2 linked regions of the Hyalangium ruber genome follow. The protein of the gene in region 2 interacts with the protein of the main gene of each other region in a pairwise test. Links are inferred from orthologs where the notes say so. Each region holds a gene or a part of one and is shown on either strand. Other genes may lie near its edges.

Evidence for each region.
Region 1: the proteins of SYV04_RS25030 (region 2) and SYV04_RS30350 interact in binary tests that used the Escherichia coli proteins (3 or more experiments, as listed by UniProt). The link is inferred for Hyalangium ruber from one-to-one orthologs.

What each region holds. Positions count from the first base shown.
Region 1 is NZ_JAXIVS010000012.1:111,148-117,125, reverse strand. What follows is about bases 1,907-4,905. They hold SYV04_RS30350 (TlpA family protein disulfide reductase), read right to left. Parts: upstream 3,696-4,905; coding sequence 3,117-3,695; downstream 1,907-3,116. Other genes in these bases: SYV04_RS30345 (heme lyase CcmF/NrfE family subunit), read right to left, coding at 3,692-4,905; SYV04_RS30355 (hypothetical protein), read right to left, coding at 1,945-3,096. Also shown: SYV04_RS30370 (GNAT family N-acetyltransferase), read left to right, coding at 1-330; SYV04_RS30365 (tetratricopeptide repeat protein), read right to left, coding at 334-1,311; SYV04_RS30360 (cytochrome c-type biogenesis protein), read right to left, coding at 1,308-1,802; more of SYV04_RS30345, read right to left, coding at 4,906-5,719; SYV04_RS30340 (cytochrome c maturation protein CcmE), read right to left, coding at 5,716-5,978. UniProt on the Escherichia coli protein: Involved in disulfide bond formation. Catalyzes a late, reductive step in the assembly of periplasmic c-type cytochromes, probably the reduction of disulfide bonds of the apocytochrome c to allow covalent linkage with the heme.
Region 2 is NZ_JAXIVS010000009.1:40,711-46,686, reverse strand. Bases 1,462-4,458 are described here. They hold SYV04_RS25030 (protein-disulfide reductase DsbD family protein), read right to left. Parts: upstream 3,667-4,458; coding sequence 2,257-3,666; downstream 1,462-2,256. Other genes in these bases: SYV04_RS25025 (SPFH domain-containing protein), read right to left, coding at 3,724-4,458; SYV04_RS25035 (pilus assembly protein), read left to right, coding at 1,462-2,207. Outside these bases: SYV04_RS25040 (hypothetical protein), read right to left, coding at 1-525; more of SYV04_RS25035, read left to right, coding at 798-1,461; more of SYV04_RS25025, read right to left, coding at 4,459-5,475; SYV04_RS25020 (IscS subfamily cysteine desulfurase), read left to right, coding at 5,817-5,976. UniProt on the Escherichia coli protein: Required to facilitate the formation of correct disulfide bonds in some periplasmic proteins and for the assembly of the periplasmic c-type cytochromes.

The sequences.
Region 1 (5,978 bases), on a different replicon or contig from region 2:
ACGTTCATCTACTTCCAGTCCGGCTATGACCCGGCCTGGCGCAACAAGAGCGTGGGGCTGGTGCTCGTGGGCGAGACCTTCAAGGACGCGCTCGAGGCGGGGCTCACCGAGTACGACTTCCTGCGCGGCACCGAGACGTACAAGTCCGACTGGACGACGAAGCAGCGGCGCACGGTGTCGGTGCGCGTCCACGCCTCCACGGGGGCGGGAGCGTGGTTCACCCGCCACGAGTCGGCGGCGCGCTCGGCCCGCGAGGTGCTCAAGCGCGTGCTGCCGGAGGACACGGTGGAGCGCATCCGCCGGCTGCGGCGGCGCCGGGCCGCCGTGTAGGGCTCAGGGCTGCTGGCCGGCGACTTCCTGGCGGAGCTGCGCGATGGCGGCCTCGAGCTGCGGCGGCTGCATGTTGCGCGGCACCTCCACGGCGAAGCGCTCGAAGTACGCCAGCGCCTTGGCCCGGTTGCCGGACTGGATGTGGATGAAGCCCAGGAACAGCAGGGCCTCCTGGGCGCCGGGGTAGGTGTCCGCCAGCGTCTCCAGCTCCTGCTCCGCGCCCGGCACATCGCCGCGAATGGCGCGCAGCACGCCGCGGTGGACCCGCGACTCGATGTGGAACGGATCCAGGGCGAGCGTCCGGTTCGTCAGCCGCTCGGCCTCCTCGGGGCTCTGGCGCCGGATCATCTCGTGCGCCACCAGCGCCGCGGACTCCAGATCGTTCGGGTTGGCCTTCAGGCGCTCCTGGGCCTCGGCGAGCTCCTGGTCCTCCTGGCTCATGCCCTGCGGCTGGCCCGGGGCGCCCTCGGCACCCGGAGGCACCCGGCCCGTGGCCTCCATGCCCTCGTCGCGCGGGCGCTGCTCGGAGACGAGCAGATAGCCCAGGGCCCCGAAGAACGTGACGATGGCCGCGCCCCACAGCGCGCCCATGAGCTGCGGGTGGGTCGCGGCGAAGCCCGTGGGCGCCGGGGCCGTGGGGGCGGGCGCCGTGGAGCCGGAAGTCCCCGGAGCGGGGCTCTTGCGCTGCTTCACGTACTCATCCCGGGCGCGCAGGGCGGCGGCGGCCTCGAGCTCCAGCCGGGACTTCTCGGCGGCGAACTGCTCGGGGGAGAGGTTGTGCTTGTCGGCCACCAGCTCCTTGAGCTGCTCGATGAGCGACTGCGCGCGCCGGTCCAGGTCGTCCAGCACGCCGTCGCGCTGCGCCTCGGGCGCGGGGGCGGCGCGGTTCTTTCCCCGCTGCAGCAGCAGGTAGGCGACTCCGCAGAGCAGGGAGATCGCCAGGGCGATGAGTCCCGGCCACCAGTTGGTCGGCTGCGTCATTGATCCAGCTCCCGGCGAATGGCCTGCAGGTACGGGTCCTCCGCCTCGGCGGACGCGGGCGGTGTGGCGGCAGGCGTGGCCTGGGCGGAGGCGGGCGCCGGCTCACGTTTGACCTGCTTCAGGATGATGAGGAGTCCGCCCACGAGGAGGAGGAGGGGGCCCGCCCAGACGAGCCAGTTGAAACCCTCCTTGGTGGGCTCCAGCAGCACCCACTCTCCGTAGCGCTCCACGAAGTACGTGATGATCTCCTCGTCACTCTTCCCCTCGGCGACGAGCTCGCGCACGGTGTCGAGCTGGGCGCGGGCCATGGAGGCCGGGCTGTCGGCGATGGAGACGCCCTGGCACACGGCGCAGCGCAGCTCCTTGCCGAGCTTCTGGACGCGCGCCTCCAGGACGGGGTCCGCGAGAGGATCGCTCCCGGCCTGCTGGGGAGCGAACTGGCCGGTGACGAGACCGGCGGCGAGAGCGAGGGAGAGGAGGGCGGCAGTCATACGGGGTACCCGGGCGCGGATTACCTAGCGCCGCGGCGCAGTGTTGCACAGCGAAACCTTCAGGAGTGGACCGGCCTGCCCAGCGTGCCCCCCGCCCGCCAGGCTGGGAGAGGAGCGCGAAGGAGCCTCCGGCGCCAAGGACTCAGCCCGGCATGTCCTCGTCGTTCGGGTTGGTCGGAGGGCCATAGTCGTCCTCCGTGGGGTAGTCGTCCTCGGGGGGATAGTCCTCGGCGTAGGCGGGGGCGGGCTCGTCGCGCCCCAGGGCCGTCATGACCGCCATGAGGCCCACGGGGATGAGCCCCGCCAGGAACATGATGGGCCCCACCTTCAGACGCATGTTCATCAGCACCCAGGCCAGGGCGATGACCGTGAGCCCCGCGGGCACGAAGCGCAGCCACTCGGGACGGTCCTCCTCGGGCCGCAGCATGGTGATGACCAGCACCGCCAGCAGCGCGAGCTGAATCGTGGACGCCACCGGCCGGCTGGCGCCCGTGGTGTGGACGTCCTCCAAGCCGCTGTAGACCACGTCCCCGAAGGGCCGGGGCGAGGTGTCCACGCGCCCCGCGATGGAGGAGGCAGCGGCGCCTGCGCGGCCGAAGTCGATGTTGATCCACGGGAAGAGGAGCGCCAGCATGCACACCGCCACACCGGCCAGCGCCAGCACCCGAGGCACGCGCAGCAGTGAGCGCGGATCGAAGCGCTGGGCATAGCCCTGGGGCCCCAGGAACACCTTGCGCCACTGGTCCCGGGCCAGCAGCACCGTGCCGCCGATCCACAGCAACGGCTGGACGCTGAACTCCAGCATGGGCAGGCACAGCCCCACCGACAGCGCCGTGTACAGCGCCGGCACCAGGGGAGGGTGGAGCGACTCAGGGATCCACGCCATCGCCGTCTCGCCGGCGGCGCGCAGCTCCCGCGCCACCACGAGGATGCTGCCCAGCAGCATCGCGAAGGACCAGAACGGACCCACGCCGGCCAGGGCGGGGATGATGGAGAGCCCCAGCGCCACCAACTGCAGCGCGATGCCCAGCACCGTGGGCGAGTGCCCCGGCACATGCGCCAGCCACTTGGGCCCGTGGTAGGGCGGCTTCTTCGGCTCGTCCGAGAACGGGTCCTCGGTGCCTTCGCCCCCTTCGCCCACGGCGGCGATCATCCCCGTGGGAGGCTTGTACTCGGGCATCCGCCCGCCACAGTTCTCGCAGTAGCGCAGCCGCGGCTCCGCGGCGACCTCGCCGCAGTCCGGGCACTTGGGCAGGGGCGGGGCAACAACGCTTCGGGGAACCTTGGGGGGCACGGGCCTGGCTCCTTACCGCTTCACGGCCGGGCCGTCGGCGGGGAGCCCCCACCGGTGGTCAGCAGGCGGATACGGTCGGCGAGCGTCTGAGGATCGATGGGCCCCACGTGCTTGCCCAGGGCGTTGCCCCGGGAGTCCTTGCCCGGGAGGATGACCCCGTTGGTGTCGATGAAGTACGTCTCCGGCACGCCGGCCACGCCGTAGTCCACCGCCACGCGCGAGCGCGGATCCACCAGCTGCGGGAAGCTGGCGCCCATCTGCTGGAGGAACTGCACCGCGTTCTCCTCGGAGTCCTCGAAGACGATGCCGAGGAACTGCACCTGGTCGCCGAACTTGTCCTGGCCCCACTCGAGCACCGGGTGCTCCTGCCGGCAGGGTCCGCACCACGAGGCCCAGAAGTTGATGACCACCGGGCGACCGCGGAACTCGTCCAGCGTCACCTTCTTGCCGCTGTCCATGGCCCGCAGGGTGAAGGCCGGCGCCGGCTTGCCCGCCATCATGAAGGGCACCTCGTGCGGGTTTCGCCCGAAGCCCATCAGCAGCACGACGAGCAGCGCCGCGGCGAGCACGACGGCGGCAATGGTGATTCCCCACTTCATGCGGCACCCCGGTTCATGTCACTGCCGGCCACGGGAGGCGCCGAGGCGCCCGCATCCGGAGCGTTGGCCGACACCGCCACGCGCCGCCGGGACGGCCAGATCGCGATCAGCGATCCCAGCACCAGGATGGGGATGCTCCACCAGATCCACCCCACCAGCGGGAAGACCCATACGTTGAGGCTCGCCGTGCCGTTCTCCGGAGAGATGGCCATCAGCGACATATAGAGGTCCTCCTTCGGCGACTCGCGCACCGCGGGCGTGCCGATGGGGTCCGTGCTGCGCTCGTAGTAGTTCAGCCGGGGCATGAACTCGCTCACCTTGCCGCCGGGCGTCGTGACTTCCACCTGCGCGGCGATGAAGGTGCGGTGCGGCTCCTGGCCTTCCTTCACGCCCAGGAACTTCATCTGGTAGCCGTCCAGCTTGAGCACCTCGCCCATGCGCAGCGTGCCGGAGGTGTGCTTCACGTACGCGGAGGAAGCCGCCACCGCCACGATGATGATGATGATGCCCAGGTGGACGACGTAGCCACCGAAGCGCCGGCGAGCCTTGGAGGCGCTCTGCAGCACGGCGGTGACGAGCCCCTCCTTGCGCTCGCTCATGCGCACGCGCACCGGCGCCACCAGCTCGCGCAGCGTAATCACGGTGACGAAGCCGGCCAGCCCGAAGGTGAGCAGCGGGTACACGCCGCGCATGCCCGACGCATAGCAGGCGATCGCCACCACCAGCCCCACGGCGGCGGGGATGATGAACTGGCGCCGCACGGCCGCCTTGTCCGGAGTACCCCAGGGCAGCATGGGGCCCACGCCCATGAGGAAGAGCACGGCGATGCCGCCGGGCACCGCCATCTTGTTGAAGTACGGCTCGCCCACGCTGACCCGTACCCCGCGCACCGCCTCGGAGATGAGCGGGTACACCGTGCCCAGGAGCACCGTGAAGGTGATGGCCACGAACACCAGGTTGTTGATCAGGATGCTCGTCTCGCGCGACAGCGGCGAGGTGATGCGGCCCTCGGGCACCAGCAGGTGCCCGCGCGTGGCCATCAGCACGATGGAGCCCACGATGAGGAACGCGAGGAAGGCCAGGAACGTGGGGCCGATGTCCGACTGGGTGAAGGAGTGGACCGAGTTGAAGATGCCCGAGCGCGTCATGAACGTGCCCAGGATGGTGAGGATGAAGCTGGCCAGGGCCAGGCTCATGGTCCACAGCTTGAGCATCCGCTTGCGCTCCTGGACCATGGTGGAGTGCATGAAGGCGGTGGCCGTCAGCCACGGCAGGAACGAGGCGTTCTCCACCGGATCCCACGCCCAGTAGCCGCCCCAGCCCAGCACCGCGTACGCCCACCACGAGCCGAGGATGATTCCCACGGACAGGAACATCCACGCCAGCAGCGTCCAGCGCCGCAGGGGCGCCATCCACGCGTCGCCAATCTCCCCGCGCAGCAGCGCCGCCACGGCCAGGCCGAAGGGCACCGTCATGCCCACGTAGCCCAGGTAGAGCATGGGCGGGTGGATGACCATGAGGATGTGGTTCTGCAGCAGCGGGTTGGGACCCGGGCCGTCCGGCGGAACCACCGGCAGGGTGTGCCAGGGGTTGGCGGGACCGGCGATGAGGAAGGCGAAGAAGACGCCCACGCCCAGCATGGTGCCCAGCGCCAGCGACATGTAGCGCCGGTGCTCGTTGCGGTGCGCCAGCGCGAAGGCCAGCACGAAGGAGCCCATGATGAGGCCCCAGAAGAGGATGGAGCCCTCGAGGGCGCTCCACAGCGAGACGATCTTGAAGAGCGTCGGCGTGGCGCGGCTGCCCACCTGTGCCACGTACTTGATGCTGAAGTCGTTGCTGAGCAGCGCGTAGACCATCAGCAGGTTGGAGCCCGCCATACAGGCGAAGAAGCCCCACACCGCGCGCATCACCCAGGGGAAGCCGGCCTCACTGCGGCGCATGCCGCTGACCAGGCCCACCAGGGCTCCGAACGTGGCGCAGACCAGCGCCCCGAGCACGAGCCCGTATCCAATCGTTGCGTTCACTTCGCCCCCGTCGTCGACGCGGTGGTGGAGCCCTCGGAGACGGTCTCCTGCCACTTGCGCGGCTCTTCACCCGGCTTGGGCGCGCGGTACTCGTTGGAGTGGTTCACCATCAGCCGGTTGGAGGTGAAGACCTGCGACTGGTCGAAGGTGCCCTCCACCACCACGCCGATGCCCTCGCGGAACATCTGCGGCGGCACCTCGGTGGAGCTCACCAGCACGCTGGGCGAGCCCGGGTTGTGGTCGGTGGTGACGTGGAACT
Region 2 (5,976 bases):
GAGGTATTCGCCTCGAAGGACGGCCGCGCGCACGACGCGGGCGATGGCGCCCTCGGGGAGACTGTCGTGGGGCTGAGTGCCCACGACACGGAACAGACGCCCGTCGGGCGGATGCCCCAGCGGGACCAGGCGCGTCAGCCCTGACTGCCCCAGGAACCGCTCGAGCCGAGCCGCCACCCCTGTCAGCCCCGGCGCGAGAGCCGGGTCCGCGACCTGGGCCGCCTCGTCGAGCAGATCCAGCGCATCCAACACCGCGTCCCAGCGAAGGCTGGAATCCGGCGCTCCCCCCGTCGCGGCGCTCTTCCAGGAAGAGAGCGAGTTCCTCACCTCGGCGAATCCGCCTTCCAGCTTCCGGTCCAGATCCTCGACCTGGAGCGTCAAACGGGCCTGCGCACGCGAAGACTTCTGGACGGCCTCCAGCAGCGTCATGGCCCAGGGGGGAGGAACCTCCGGAGGGAGTGCTTCCCCAGGAAGGCTGGGCGCCTGGGGGCGCGCCGCGAAGAGGCGGCGAAACCAGATGAACATGGCCCGTCCCTACCACACACGCCACGCGCATGTAACCTGGTAAGTAGGGTGCGGTTCATCCTACCTGACACTGAAGGTCCATGAAGAGCCTCCAAACTTTGCGGGGTGCAAAACTTGCGAGGCGCAGCCCGTTGCGCGCCCCGCCCTCCATCTCTGTGTTTTCGCTGACTTGGTAGCGCGTCGGAGATGGGGCGTCCCTTGCAGAGCGCACGGGCAAGCGAGGAGGGCCCGGGCCTCCTCGCCCTACCGCGCCGCATCCAAGGAGAAGCCCCATGAAGCGCTGGAGTCCCTTCACCCCTCGCCTCTGTCTCGGCCTCATGCTGATCGGTACCGCGGGCGCTGCCTCCGCGCAGACCGTAGCGCCCCCCAACATCCACTTCCTGATCGACACCTCCGGCTCGATGCGGGAGCTGCCCCAAGTCACCGGCGGCAACCACGTGGAGTTCTTCGACACCACCACGGGAGGATGCTTCAACCCACGGCTGGACGCGGACCAGGTCAGCCGCGGCTGGAACTCGCAGACGGCCTACCCCGTCCCGGACCTGGGCACGGGACTGGGCTCGGACACGGGCTTCCCCAACCTGTTCCAGGACAGCAAGTTCTACGGGTACATGTACTGGGGTGAGAGCACCGACCCCACCCCGCAGTGGACCTCGAAGGAGCAGGCCTGCGAGGCGCAGGTACCCAACTGGTCCAGCACCGGGGCCGCTGACTACACCCAGTGCCTCAGCTGCCTGCACATCAAGGGCTACTACAAGGTGCCGGGTGCCCAGGGGACCAATAGCGGCAACATGGCCAACCCCAACTTCATCTTCTGGGGCCGCTATCTCAACTTCAACCCACCCAAGTACGTCACCGTCAAGGCGGCGATCAAGAAGGCCATCAAGGACTTGAGCGGCATGCGCGCCGGGTTCAGCTACTTCGCCAACTCCACACTCGGCACGCAGATGGGGCAGTCGCAGAACCCGTCGTGCTTGCAGATCCGCGCCGACTCATCCGCCTTCGACAACAACCGCGCCAGCTACATCAACTCCATCAACGGGCTGTCCTTCACCACCGGGACGCCGCTGGGCCGCTCGCTGCTCAACGTAGGCTTCTACTTCACCTCGGGCGACGACGTGTACCGCGACAACTTTGGCTTCGGGACGGCCTACAGCTACCCGAGCGGGTTCCGCAACACCCTGCTCACCTCGCAGGGGCGCAGCTGGTGCTGGGGCTGCCAGCACTCCGCCATCATCCTCATCTCAGACGGCGAGCCCACCTCGGACAGCCTCCCGGCCACCATCGTCAGCCAGTTGCGCATCCTCAATGGCGGCCCCGTGTACTGCTCGGACTCGAAGCCCTGCGGGCCCTACAACATGCGCGACAAGGGCAACAGCCCCAGCAGCTACATCGATGACAACCCCAACTACTATCTGGACGATGTGGCCAAGCTGCTGGCCAACCAGGATCTGCAGCAAGCCACGCCCGCCGTGATTGGGGACTTCGATACCTCCGGCTCTCAGAGCCTGAGGATCCACACCATCGGCTACGGCATCCAGAGCAACCTGCTCGAGAACACAGCCCAGGTGGGCGGCGGCCTCTCCTTCACCGCCTCCGATGCCAGCAGCCTCGAGGCCGCGTTGACGGAGATCCTCAACGACGTGCAGACGCAAGCCGCGACCTGCACCCTCACGCCGTAACGAAACAGCACGCGGGACCGGCGCACATCCCTGACGGCGGTGTGCGCCCCTAGCGAACCTTCTTGAGCTCCACGGTGAACGGCTGCGGCTCCAGGAAGCCGGTGACGCGCGGATCCTTGAGCATCTCTCCAGTGGACGAGATGAAGGCCACCGTGGGCAGGCCCTCCACGCCGAAGCGCTCCATCACCACGTCGAGCGCATCCTCGCTGTTCGTCGCGTCGATCTTGATGTTCAGGAAGCGGCCCGACTCGCCAATGACCTCAGGCGACGGGTACGTCTCGCGGTCCAGCTCCTTGCAGGCCGCGCACCACTCCGCGAAGAAGTCGATCATCACCGGCCGGCCCTCGGCCCGAGCGCTGGCGAGCACCTTCTCGAACTCCTCGGCCGAGAACGTGGCCTGCTTCGCCGGCATGACGTGGTGCCACGTGAAGGTGGGCGCCTTGGGCGGCTCGGCCCAGCCGAGCTTCACCCAGAGCTGGCCCGTGGCGCCCGCGTCCAGCACGCCGCCGCGCACCACCAGCGCGAACACCACCAGCGCCACGCCCAGCGCCTTGAAGGCGAACTGTCGCGGGCCCTCCTTGAAGGACAGGTGGACCGCGCCCACGAGCACGCCCACCACGGCGAGCACCGAGGCGATGAGCGCTCCCGGCACGCTGCCCAGCTGCGAGGCCACGCCCTTCACCGTCTCACGCGCCCAGGGAAACGCGTCCTTCAGGTACGAGAAGGCCAGCGCCACCAGGATGATGCCCAGCACGCTCTTGACCCACTCCATCCACACGCCGCCTCGCGGCAGCCGCACGGTGAACACGCCAATGAGGAAGAACGGCACGCCGATGCCCAGCGCGTAGATGAAGAGCAGTCCCGCCCCCAGCCCCGTGTTCGCCGTCTTCGCCACGAAGGCCAGCAGGCCCGTGAGTACCGGCCCCGTGCAGGGCGCCGCCAGGAAGCCCGAGACGCTGCCCATGAGGAACGCGCCCGCCAGGCCCGCGCCGCCCACCGAGGTCAGCCGCTGCTGCATGCTGGCGGGCAGCGCCAGCTCGAACGCCCCGAACATCGAGGTGGCCAGCACCAGCAGGAACACCGCAAGCCCCGTCACCACCCCCGGGTGCCCCAACATCGCCCCGAACGCCTGCCCCGTCTTCGCCGCCAGCACCCCGAGCGCGCTGAAGACCACACCCATACCGACGATGTACGAAGAGGTGAGCATGAGCGCCTTGCCCCGCCCCTCCGCCTTCCGGGCTCCGAAGACGGAGACCGTGATGGGGATGAGCGGGTAGACGCACGGCGTCATCGCCGTGAGCAGGCCGCCGGCGAACACCACCGCGGCGCCCACGGCGAGGCTGCCAGACTCCAGGAACCGGGCCGCGTCCAAGCCGGCGCTAGGGCCGGTGGGTAGGAGCCAGGGAACGACCGCCACGGCAAGGCCGCACACCGCGGCGAGAATCCCGACCTTCTTCACGGCTTCTTCCTCCTGTTGCCACCCCGCTCCCTTTATATACGCCCGACCGGGCGCCGGTTACTGGGGCTGCTGAGCGGGGTTGGGGATCTTCAGGCCCGCAGAACGCGCGAGCCCCATCACCCCTTCCACAGCCGCTGCGATGTATCCGAACGGGTTGGCCCCATCCACCGCCGTGACGTGAACCTCGCCCATCTTCTGTTGGAAGGCGGCGGCCACCTGGGGCAACTGCTGCGCCAGCGTCATTTGGATGACCTCCGGGCTCAGCGTGTTCTCGATGGCGCGCATCTCCTTGGCGCGGCCCAGCTCCAGCTCCTGCGCCACGCGCTCCTTCTTCACCTCCAGCTCGGCGATGGCCAGCTCCGCCTCGGCGATGGCCCGGCGCGCCTGGGCCACCTGCACCTGGGCCTTGATGCGCTCCACCTCCTGCATCGTCGCCTCGAGCTGCGCCTCGTGCCGCGCCGAGGCCGCCTCCTGCTCGTGGCGGATGCGGTCCAGCTCGGCCTCCGCCCGGGCCCCCGCCATGGCGCGCTCGTGGGCGATCTGCGCCTCGGCCACCGCTCGCTCGTGGGCCAGGCGGGCGTCCGCCAGGCGCGCCTCTCCGGCGAGCTGCTCCAGCTTGCCCTTCTCCTCGGCCTCCAGTTTGCGCTGGCGCAGCTCCAGGTCCGCGTTGAGCTTGTTGAGCGCCAGCTCGCGCTCGGCCGCCGCCTGGGCCTGCTTGAGCGTGCGATCCTGCGCCAGCTTGGACTCCGCCACACGCGCCTCGGTGGCCAGTTGCTCCAGTCGGGCCGCCTCATCCGCCTGCTGCTTGCGCTGGCGGACCTCAGCCTCCGCGTTCAGCTTGGCCAGCGTCACCTCGCGCTCGGTGGCCGCCTCCCCCTGCTTCAGCGTGCGCTCCTGCGCCAGCCGTGCCCCGGAGACGCGCTCCTCACTGGCCAGTTCCTCCAGCCGCGCCTGCTCCTCCGTCTCCTGCCGCTTGTGGCGCACCTCCTCGTCGGCCGCCAGCTTCGTCAGGGCGATGGCACGCTCGGCCTCCGCCTCCTCGCGCCGCAGGAAGCGCTCCTTGGCCAGCTCCGCCTCACGAGCCTGCCGCTCCTGCTCCCGGCGGTAGCGCGCCTGCATGTTCTCGAAGACGGTGGAGGAGAGCACCCGCACGTCCTGGATCTCGATGGTGTCGAGGACGACGCCCCACCCCGAGTCCGTCTTGTCATCCAGCCGGCCTCGGCCCGACACCACCGGCGCGATTTCGCGCATCAGCTCCTCGGCGATGCCCTCCTTGCGCCGGGTGAGGCACTCCTCCACCGAGAGGTTGGCCACCAGCCGCCGCGCGGCGCCCACGAACATCTCCCGCAGCAGTTCCTGCAGCTTCTCGCTGGCCCGCTCGGGGAACGAGAAGTTCAGCATCCGGAACGCCACCAGCGGATCGACGATCCGGTACACCGCCAGGCCCGTCACCTGCACGCCGACCTTCTCGCTCGTCACCTGGTCGGCGGTGAACTGCAGCCGCTGCACGCTGGTGGGGACAATGGCCACCGCGTCGCCCGGCAGCTTGAAGCAGCTGGCGCCCTGGCCGGACACCTCGCGCACCCGCCCGCGTCGCATGTGGATCAGGAACTCGCTGGGCCGCGCGGTGATCAGGCCCCACTTCTTCATCTTCTCGGGGTCCTCCTCGGGCTTGCCCGCCCGCCAGCCCGCGTCGTAGCGCTGCCCGCTCGCCCCCCCGTCCACCTTCACCAGTTGCACGCGCGTGTCGGTGCCATTTCCCGCGGGGGTGGTGCCATTCATCCGGATCTGCTTCTCGTTGGCGCTCATGCGTTCGCCCTCCGGGAGAAACGCAGTGCAGAGAAGCGGCCAAGTCTCGCTTTACGTGTTTCCAGGCACTTACTGGAAACGGGCGCGCCATTCCGGAGCGAGCGCTCCGGAACGGGGCAGGCGGACTGCCCCAAGTCAGCGCGCCGCCGAGGGGGAAGGCCCCGCTTTGGCGCGGGATGGGGCTGTCCCCTCCTTATGTTCCCTTGACCGGAAGGCACCTGTTTTTATATTTGACCGTCCTGGTCCACATTGGTGGGTAGATGTACGACCTACTACGTGCGGCTTGGGCCCCCGGTGTCGGGAAAGCAATGCGCCGGGTCCTCCGGGAAGGTTCTGACGAGATGAAGCTGCCGATCTACATGGACAACCACGCCACCACCCCGCTGGACCCGCGGGTGCTGGAGGCGATGCTGCCGTACCTGCGCGAGGACTTCGGCAATGCCGCCTCGCGCAACCACGCCTTTGGCTGGAAGGCCGAGGCGGCGGTGGAGAAGGCCCGCA